2 regions of the Geodermatophilus sp. SYSU D00779 genome follow, and region 1 is predicted to be linked to the other one. Evidence: riboswitches for the same ligand, from Rfam matches in the RefSeq annotation. Region 1 holds a riboswitch; the other holds the start of a gene.
The links. Region 1 has a riboswitch for cyclic di-AMP ahead of ACI79G_RS20025 (hypothetical protein). Riboswitches for the same ligand answer to the same signal wherever they lie in the genome.
Positions count from the first base shown of each region.

Region 2: it holds a riboswitch for cyclic di-AMP, as region 1 does, so the genes downstream of both, ACI79G_RS01080 (LysM peptidoglycan-binding domain-containing protein) here and ACI79G_RS20025 (hypothetical protein) in region 1, are expected to answer to the same signal.

Region 1 is NZ_JBJGZQ010000028.1:4,796-8,941, reverse strand. It holds gene phaZ (polyhydroxyalkanoate depolymerase) at 1-197, shown strand, start outside; gene ACI79G_RS20030 (class I SAM-dependent methyltransferase) at 217-849, opposite strand; gene ACI79G_RS20025 (hypothetical protein) at 890-1,765, opposite strand; cyclic di-AMP (ydaO/yuaA leader) riboswitch at 2,054-2,206, opposite strand; gene ACI79G_RS20020 (MFS transporter) at 2,348-3,502, opposite strand; gene fmdA (formamidase) at 3,574-4,146, opposite strand, start outside.
Region 2 is NZ_JBJGZQ010000001.1:232,357-236,502, reverse strand. It holds partial or broken gene ACI79G_RS01085 (NAD(P)-dependent oxidoreductase) at 1-274, shown strand, start outside; gene ACI79G_RS01080 (LysM peptidoglycan-binding domain-containing protein) at 458-1,564, opposite strand; cyclic di-AMP (ydaO/yuaA leader) riboswitch at 1,566-1,685, opposite strand; gene ACI79G_RS01075 (alpha/beta hydrolase) at 1,950-2,810, opposite strand; gene ACI79G_RS01070 (DNA-directed RNA polymerase subunit alpha C-terminal domain-containing protein) at 2,898-3,425, shown strand; gene ACI79G_RS01065 (hypothetical protein) at 3,457-3,633, shown strand; gene ACI79G_RS01060 (NADPH:quinone oxidoreductase family protein) at 3,715-4,146, shown strand, end outside.

The DNA.
Region 1 (4,146 bases):
GCTCGCCCGGGCAGACCGAGGCCGCGCACGCGCTGTGCACCGGGCTCCCGCCCGAGCGGCGGCGGCACCACCTGCAGCCGGGCGTGGGCCACTACGGCGTGTTCGCCGGCTCGCGCTGGGAGTCCGAGATCTACCCGGTCGTCCGCGCCTTCATCGCCGAGCACGACACCGAGCGGACGGTCGCCCCGCTCTTCTGACGTCCGGCGGGCGGCCGGCTCAGGGCCGGGTCGCGACGAGCGCCGTCCAGCAGCCGGCGAGCCGGGTGTCCTGCGCGGTCACGGTCAGCCCCGCCGCCCGGCACGCGGCGGCCAGGCCGTCCGGGGTGGGCCGGTCGCCGTCGGCGGGGTGGCGGGAGACCGCCCGCAGCGGGCGGCTGTCCACGAAACGCGCGGTCATCTCGCAGGAGTAGAGGCGCCCGCCGGGCCGCAGCACCCGCGCCGCTTCCCGGACGACGTCCCGCCAGGCGTCGGCGTGGTGCAGGACGTGGTAGCCGAAGACCGCGTCGTAGGCCCCGTCCTGCGCGGTCAGCGCCGTCGCGTCGCCGCACTGCACGTCGACCCGGCCGCTCAGGTCACGGACCGCCTCCCGGCACGCCGCGACGCTCGTCTCGTACCGCTCGACGCCGTCGGCGTGTGCGGCGCCGAAGACCTCCAGCGCCAGGCGCAGCCCGGTGCCGCGCCGCCCGGTGCCGAGCTCGAGGACCCGGCCGCCGGGCACCGGCCCGCCCAGCCGGAGCAGGACCGGCGCCTCGACGCGGCGCTGGACCAGCGCACGGACGCGCGAGTCGACCCACAGCCGGTTGGCGTCGACGAGGGTCGGCGGGACGGGACGGGAGGAGCTGGTGCCCATCGTGCCGTCCTGCCCCGCCGGCGCGGTGGGCAACCGCAGGTCAGCCCCGGTAGTTCACGTGCGGGTGGTCCATGTGGTTCGCCGTCGCGCCACCGCGGTCCGCCATCGCCTTCCAGGAGCCGTTGGGCGAGGACAGCATCCGCTGCTGCCAGATGACGTAGTCGACGCCGAGCTCGTCCCAGTGGGCGATGTGGTACGCGACGATCGCGTCCCCGAGGGCGGCGTCGGACAGCACCATGTAGTCCAGAGCCAGGCCGGACGGGTGGCCGCCCGGGTCGGCCGCGCTCGGGCGGGTGCCGCCCAGGGTGATCGAGTCGGCGCCGGGCACGTTGCTGACCACCCGGTTCGCCGCGGCCTGCACCACCGCGGCGACGGGACCGGCGGTGTTGCTGATGCGCGCGACCGTGCCGGCCGCGGCGGCCGAGGCCCGGGGCGCGGCCGCCGCGGGAGCTGCCGCACCCGCCTGCGCCGGGGCGGGACCGGCGGCGGCCTGCGCGGCCGCCGCGGCCTCGGCCTGCGCCTTCGCGGCGGCCTCCGCCTCGGCCTTCGCCTTCGCGGCGGCCTCGGCCTCGGCCCGCTGCCGGTCGAGCACCGCCTGGTCGGCGGCGGCCTGGACCTGCTGGGCGGCGGTCTCGGCGGCCTCGCGGGTGCTGCGGGTGGCGGCGAGGTCCTGCAGCGGCTGCAGCTCGGTGGCGACGTCGACGGGGCCGGAGCCGGCGGTCAGCCCGAGCTCCCGGGCGACGCTGACGGTCTCCGGCGGGGCGGCCTCGGCCTGCGCGGCCGGCTCGGGGCCGACGACGACGCCGGCCAGGACGGCGCCGGCGGTGGCCATCCCCAGGTACAGGGCGGGACGGCGGCGTGCGCGGGCGGGGCGGCGAGGGGAGGGGCGGCCAGAGGTGGTGGTGCGGGGGTCCATGGGGATGGGGTTCTCCGGGGTGCGGGCGCAGCGGCGCGCGTGGGCGCGCGGGTCTGCGGAGGCGTGCGGACGGCAGGGGGTCGCGGCCGTGCGGCGAGTGCCGAGGCGGGCGCACCGGAAGGGGGACGGCGGGGTGCCGGTCGAGCCGAGGTGCTCGGGGCTCCGGTGGGCCTGCGCGGGCGACGTCCGCTGCGGACGGCCGCGGGCGGTCAGGTGCGGGAGCGCCCCCGGGACCGGAGCCGGCGGGGTGGTGCAGCGGGGCAGGCGCACGCCATCCGGCGGCTCTCCGTTTCTTCCGACTGCCGCCTACCGAGTTAGCTGACGGGTTCGGGCGGGAAGCAGCCCTACCCGGCCCCGGACGTGCGTCCAGGAGCGGGATTCACCCCAGTACTGCGGTGGGTCCCCGGCTCGCCCCGGAAGGCGACTCGGCGGCGTCCGCTCGGGCCCCCCGTTGGGAGGCGGAACGACCGACCGGACCTGTCGACCGTAACGGCGTTATGCAACTGTGACAATCCGCGGGCCCGTTTTCGTGAGGTGATGCGCGTCGCGCACCCCGGGTTCGACGGCCGGAGGGTGTAGGGGTCACCTCCGGGCGAGGACGGCCAGCGCGGCCGCCGCGAGGGCGAGCGGGACGGTGAGCCAGAGCAGTGCGGCCTGCGGACCGCCGACGTCGGTCAGCCCCCTGCCGAGGAGGGGCGCGAGCAGACCGGCACACCCCCACGCGGTGAAGACCCGGCCGTACACCGCCGGGAAGGCGCGGACGCCGACCCGGTCCGCCGTCGCCGCCGGGACCAGCGCGGAGACCGCGCCGTACGCCAGTCCGACGACGAGCAGGCCGGTCAGGACGACGCCGGGTGCGGCCTCCACGGCCAGCCCGGCGACCGCGACGGCGGTGGCCGCGAGCGCGGTCGCCAGGGCGGGGAGGCGTCCGACGCGGTCCGACCACCACCCGGCACCCAGCCGGCCGGCCAGGTTGCCGGCGGCCAGCAGGGAGACGGCCGCTCCCACGGCTCCGGGCGCCAGGCCCCGGGCGGCGGCCAGGGGCGCGGCGGCGGCGAAGACGACCAGACCGGGCGCGGCACCTCCGGCGAAGAGGACCCACAGGGCTCCCACCGTCGTCCAGGGCACCGGCTCCTCGACGCAGTCGTGGCGCTGCTGGTCCCCCGCACCGCCGGGGGCGAGGGCGGCGGCGAGACCCACCAGACCGGCGACGAGCACGGCGAGGACGGCCAGGCAGGTCCGCCAGCCGACCACCGGCAGGACGTGCGGGGACACCAGGCCGAGCACCACCGGCCCGGCCGCGTACGCGCCGACCACCAGACCGCTGGCCGTGCCACGGCGCGCAGCGGGGACCCGGGCGGCGAGGGCGACCGCGACGCCGTAGGCCGACCCGTTGGCCGCGCCGAACAGCAGGCCGATCCCCAACCACGGCGTCCCGGGCTCCTCCCCCGCGGCGGTCAGCCCCAGCCCCGCCCCGGCGGCGAGAGCGGCCGCGGCGAGCAGTCGGCGCGGTCCCAGCCGCGCCAGCAGGCGCCCCACGGCGAGCAGGACGACGGTGAACACGCCGAGGGCGAGGGCGAACACCGCCGGGCCGCTCCCCGGCGGAGCCCCGACGTCGGCCACCACCCGGGGCGCCACGAGGCTCCAGGCGAACAGCGTGCCGACCGCGAGGTTGGCCACCACGCCTGCGGCGACCAGGCGGACGACCCCCGGCCCGCCGGCGGGGACCCGGGTCACGGCGCGGCGGCGCGGGCGGACCGTCGTCCGCCCGCGCCCGGCCGCAGCACCTCGGTCAGGAGGTGACGCGGTCAGGAGGTGACGCAGACCTGCCCGCGGTCCCTGCGCTGCGGGCCCTGGCCGCCGGGCCGGATGTCCTCGTCGAAGATCTCCGTCGGCAGGAACACCGAGCAGCAGGCGTTGGGGATGTCCACCACACCGCCGATCCGGCCCTCGATCGGCGAGGTGCCGAGGATGAGGTAGGCCTGCTCACCGGTGTAGCCCCACTTCTCCAGGTAGCGGATGGCGTTCAGGCAGGCGTTGCGGTAGGCCAGCGTCGCGTCCATGTAGGCGTTCGTGTCGTCGCGGTGGTCGACCGAGACACCGATGAACGTCAGGAACTCCGAGTAGCGCGGCTCGACCCGGCCGGGCATGAAGATCGGGTTCGTGGTGACGCCGTAGGTCTCCATGCCGCCCTTGATGAGGTCGACGGAGAAGTCGATGAAGCCGCCCATCTCGATGGCGCCGCAGAAGTTGATCTCGCCGTCCCCCTGGCTGAAGTGCAGGTCCCCGCCGGAGAGCAGCCCGCCGTCGACGTACACCGGGTAGAACACCCGGCTGCCGCGGGTGAAGTTCTTGATGTCGTGGTTGCCGCCGTTCTCCCG
Region 2 (4,146 bases), on a different contig from region 1:
CGACCTGGAGGACGAGCTCCGGCAGACCGACGTCCTGGTGATGATCCTGCCCGCCACCGAGGCCACGACCCACGCGCTGGACGCCGCCCGGCTGGCCGCGCTGCCGCGGCACGCCCTCGTCGTGAACGTCGGCCGGGGGACGACGGTCGACGAGCCCGCCCTCGTCGCCGCGCTCACCGAGGCGGGCATCGCCGGCGCCGCGCTGGACGTCACGGAGGTCGAGCCGCTGCCGGCCGACTCCCCGCTGTGGGACGCGCCGAACCTGCTGCTCACCCCGCACGCCGCCGGCGGCCGGCCGGGGGGGGGGGGGGGGGGGGGGGGGGGGGGGGGGGCGGGGGGGGGGGGGGGGGGGGGGGGGGGGGGGGGGGGGGCGGGGGGGGGGGCCGGGGGGCCCCGGGGGGGGGCCCCCCCCCCCCCGCGCCGGGGGGGGGGCCCCGCCCGCGGGCCGGGCCGGGACTCAGCCGGCGTAGTTCACGTGCACGTGGTCCATGTGGTTCGCCGTCGCGCTGCCGCGGTCGGCCATGGCCTTCCACACGCCGTCCGGCGAGGTCAGGATCCGCTGCTGCCAGATGACGTACTCGACGCCGAGCTCGTCCCAGTGGGCGATGTGGTACTCGGCGATGGCGTCGCCGAGGGCGGCGTCGGACGTGACCATGTAGTCCAGCGCGAGGCCGGACGGGTGGCCGTTCGGGTCGGTCGCGCTGGCCCGGGTGCCGCCGATGGTGATCGAGTCGGCGCCGGGCACCTCGCTGACCACCCGGTTCGCCGCGGCCTGCACCTGCGAGGCCACGTCGCCGGCGCTGTTCGTGATGCGCGCGGTGGCCGCGGGAGCCGCAGCGGCCACCGGGGCCGGAGCGGCCGCCGCGGCGAGCGGGACGACCACCGACGCGGGCGCCGCGTTCCCCGCCCAGCCGGCGGCGGGAGCCGGAGCGGCGGCCGCCGGGTCGGCGGTGTGCAGGACCTGCCCCGGGAGGATCACGTTCGGGTCGGCGCCGATGACGTCGACGTTGCGCTGGTACAGGTCGCGCCACGACTGGCCGTGGGCGGCGGCGATCGTCCCGATCGTGTCACCGCGCTCGACGGTGTAGCCGTCCTCGGAGGCGTGGCGACCGTGGGTGTCGGCGTCCTCCGGGCTCGTCGCCGGAGCGGCGCTCGGCGCGGCTCCCGGCGTCTCGGCGGCGGCCGCCGTGGTGCCGTCGGTCAGGCGACCCCCGCAGGTCGGCCAGGCGCCGATGCCCTGGCCGGCGAGGACCTTCTCCGCGATCTCGACCTGCTGGGCGGGGGTCGCCAGGTCAGCGCGGGGTGCGAGCGCCGTGCCGCCGTATGCGGCCCAGGTCGACTGGCTGAACTGGAGCCCGCCGTAGTAGCCGTTCCCGGTGTTGATGCTCCAGTCGCCGCCGGACTCGCACTCGGCCACGCCGGTCCAGTCGTGGGTGGTGGCGGCGAGGGCCTGGGCCGGGGAGCCCAGGACGCTGAACCCGACGACGGTGGCGCCGGCGGCGACGGGCGCCTTGGCGAGGGCCTTCTTGGTGCGGACGTAGCGGGGTGCGCGGTGCTTGGCCATGGTGATCTCCGATCACCGCCGGCGAGGTGAGCTGTCGGGTTCGGGCGATCGGTGCCCGGCCGCGGTCCGCGGCTTCACCCCGAGGCGGTCCTCCGCTCGAGTCGTGCGGCTCGAGTCGTGGCGCGCCGTGGTCGTGGGTCCCCCACCCCTGCCCTGGGATCTGGAGGGCGACCGGTGGGCAGGGTTTGGCGGACCGGCGCCGCGCTCTCTCGTTTGCTGAGCGCACACGAAAAGCTACGTGCAGTCATGTGCATTGTCGTCGTGACGCCGGTCACAAACCGGCTCCGGAACCGGCGCGCCGCAGGTCGGCGCGGCGTGTCGCGCCGGTGTAGCCGTGGTCACCCCTGACCGCTCGCCGCACGGCCTCCCGCCCCGCGGCGAGCGGTCAGGAGGAGGGACGGTGGGCGTCGAGCCAGGCGACGACGTCGGCCAGGACCTCGTCCCTCTCGGGCTCGTTGTGCGGCTCGTGGAACAGCCCCTCGTAGGTCCGGAGCGTGAGATCGGGGGAGCCGGCGTGCGCCCGGACGACCTCGCTGGCGGCCGGCGGCACCAGCCGGTCGGCGGTGCCGTGCAGCACCAGCAGCGGCACGGTCAGCGAGGGCAGCCGCCGGGGCATGGCCAGCGCGGCGGTCATCAGCTCGGCGCCGGTGCGGGCGACCATCCGGCCGTTGTGGTTGAGCGGGTCGGCCCGGTAGTCGCGGACCACCTCGGGATCCCGGCTGACCGCCTCCGCGTCGAGCCGCAGGACGCCGAGGTCGGGCAGGACGCGGGACAGCAGCGGCGCCACGGTCCGCTGGACGGCGTTCGCGGCACTGGTGTCCAGCGCGGCCGCGGAGATGACGGCGCCGGCGACCCGGGCGTCCGGCGTCCCGGTCAGGTACTGCAGCGCGATCAGCCCGCCCAGGCTGTGCCCGTAGACGAACAGCGGGACGCCGGGGTGCTGCTCGCCGGCGGACCGCACCAGCTCGGCCACGCCCTCGACGGCGGCGGCCATGCTGCCGATGTTGCCGCGGCGGCCCGGGGACCGGCCGTGGCCGGGGTGGTCGACGGCGTGGGTGGCGTACCCCGCGGCGGCCAGCCGCTCGGCGACGTGCCGGTACCGGCCGCCGTGCTCGTGCGCGCCGTGCACCAGGACGACCGCGCCGACCGGGTCCTCGACCGTCCAGGCCTGCCGGTACAGCCCCGAGGCCAGCGTGCCCTCGGTGTGGATCGGGGGCGGGGACCCGCCGGGACGGGCAGCAGCCATCGGGAGCCTCCTGTGCGCACGGACTGCGGGCATCCTGCAGGAGCCCTGGACCGGTGCGGCCGGGCGGCCGGTCCTAGGTTGGACACCATGCCGACCACGTCGCCGGGGACCGCGCCCGGGGAGACCGTCAGCGACCTCGGCCTGCCCGCGCGGGCGGTCACCGCACTGGCCCGGGCCGGGATCACCACGACCGCGCAGCTCGCCGGCCTCACCCGGGCCGACCTCCGGGCGGTCAACGGGCTGGGCCCGGGCAGCATCGCGGCGATCCGCCGCGTCGTCCCGGAGCCGCCCGGCCGCACGCCCGGGGGCCAGCGCGAGGAACGGCTCCCTCCCCCGGACACCCACCCGGACGACGAGGAGTCGCCCGCCGCGCCGGCGATCCCGTCGTTCGAGTCGCTGCGCAGCACGCGCCGCCGGACGACGGTGGACCTCATCGTGCCCGCGACGCCGCCCCCGCCCGAGCCTCCGCCGACCGCGCCCCGGCCGCCGGACTACGCCGACCTGTGGCGCCTCGGCGTCCGGGTCGGGCAGGCCGTCGCGACCCTGCCGGTGCGGCTGGCGCTGTGCGCCGTCCGGGAGCCGGTCCGCCGGCTGCGCCGGCTCGCCAGGGGATGAGTCCGCCGCCCGGCGGGGTACCCCGGGGGTCATGGACACCGAGAGCACCCCGCCGCGCGACGACGGCCCGCAGGAGACCGCTCCCCCGCTGCCCGACGACCCCCGCGTCCCGAGGCTCGAGGACGCGGAGTCGACACGGAGCACCGAGCTCGGCGGCGCCGCCCCCGCCGTCGGACCGGAGTCGACGGAGCAGCCGGAGACCGACTGAGGCCGTCACCCCGCGGTGCGGCCCCGGTTCCGCGCTCTGACAAGCTCGCCGCCTGAGCACCCCCACCGTCCAGGAGGACCCGTGCGCGCCGCCCAGATCACCACCCTCGACGGCCCCTCGGCCATCTCGGTCGTCGACGTCCCCGAGCCCGACGCGGACGCGGGTGTGCTGATCGACGTGCACGTCGCCGGGGTGACCTTCCCCGAGGTGCTGCTCAGCCGCGGCCAGTACCAGGTCAAGCCGGAGCTGCCGTTCGTCCCCGGCAGCGAGGTCGCCGGCACGGTGCGCGGCGCGCCGGAGGGGAGCGGCTTCCGGCCCGGTCAGCGGGTGGCGGCCTTCCCCGGTTTCGGCGGGTTCGCCGAGGTGGCCGCGGTCGACCCCGGCCTGGTCTTCCCCCTGCCCGACCGCGTGGGCTTCGAGCAGGGCGCGGCGCTGCCCATGAACTACCTGACCATGCACTTCGCGCTGCGCCGCCGCGGGCAGCTGCGCGAGGGCGAGACGGTGCTGGTGCAC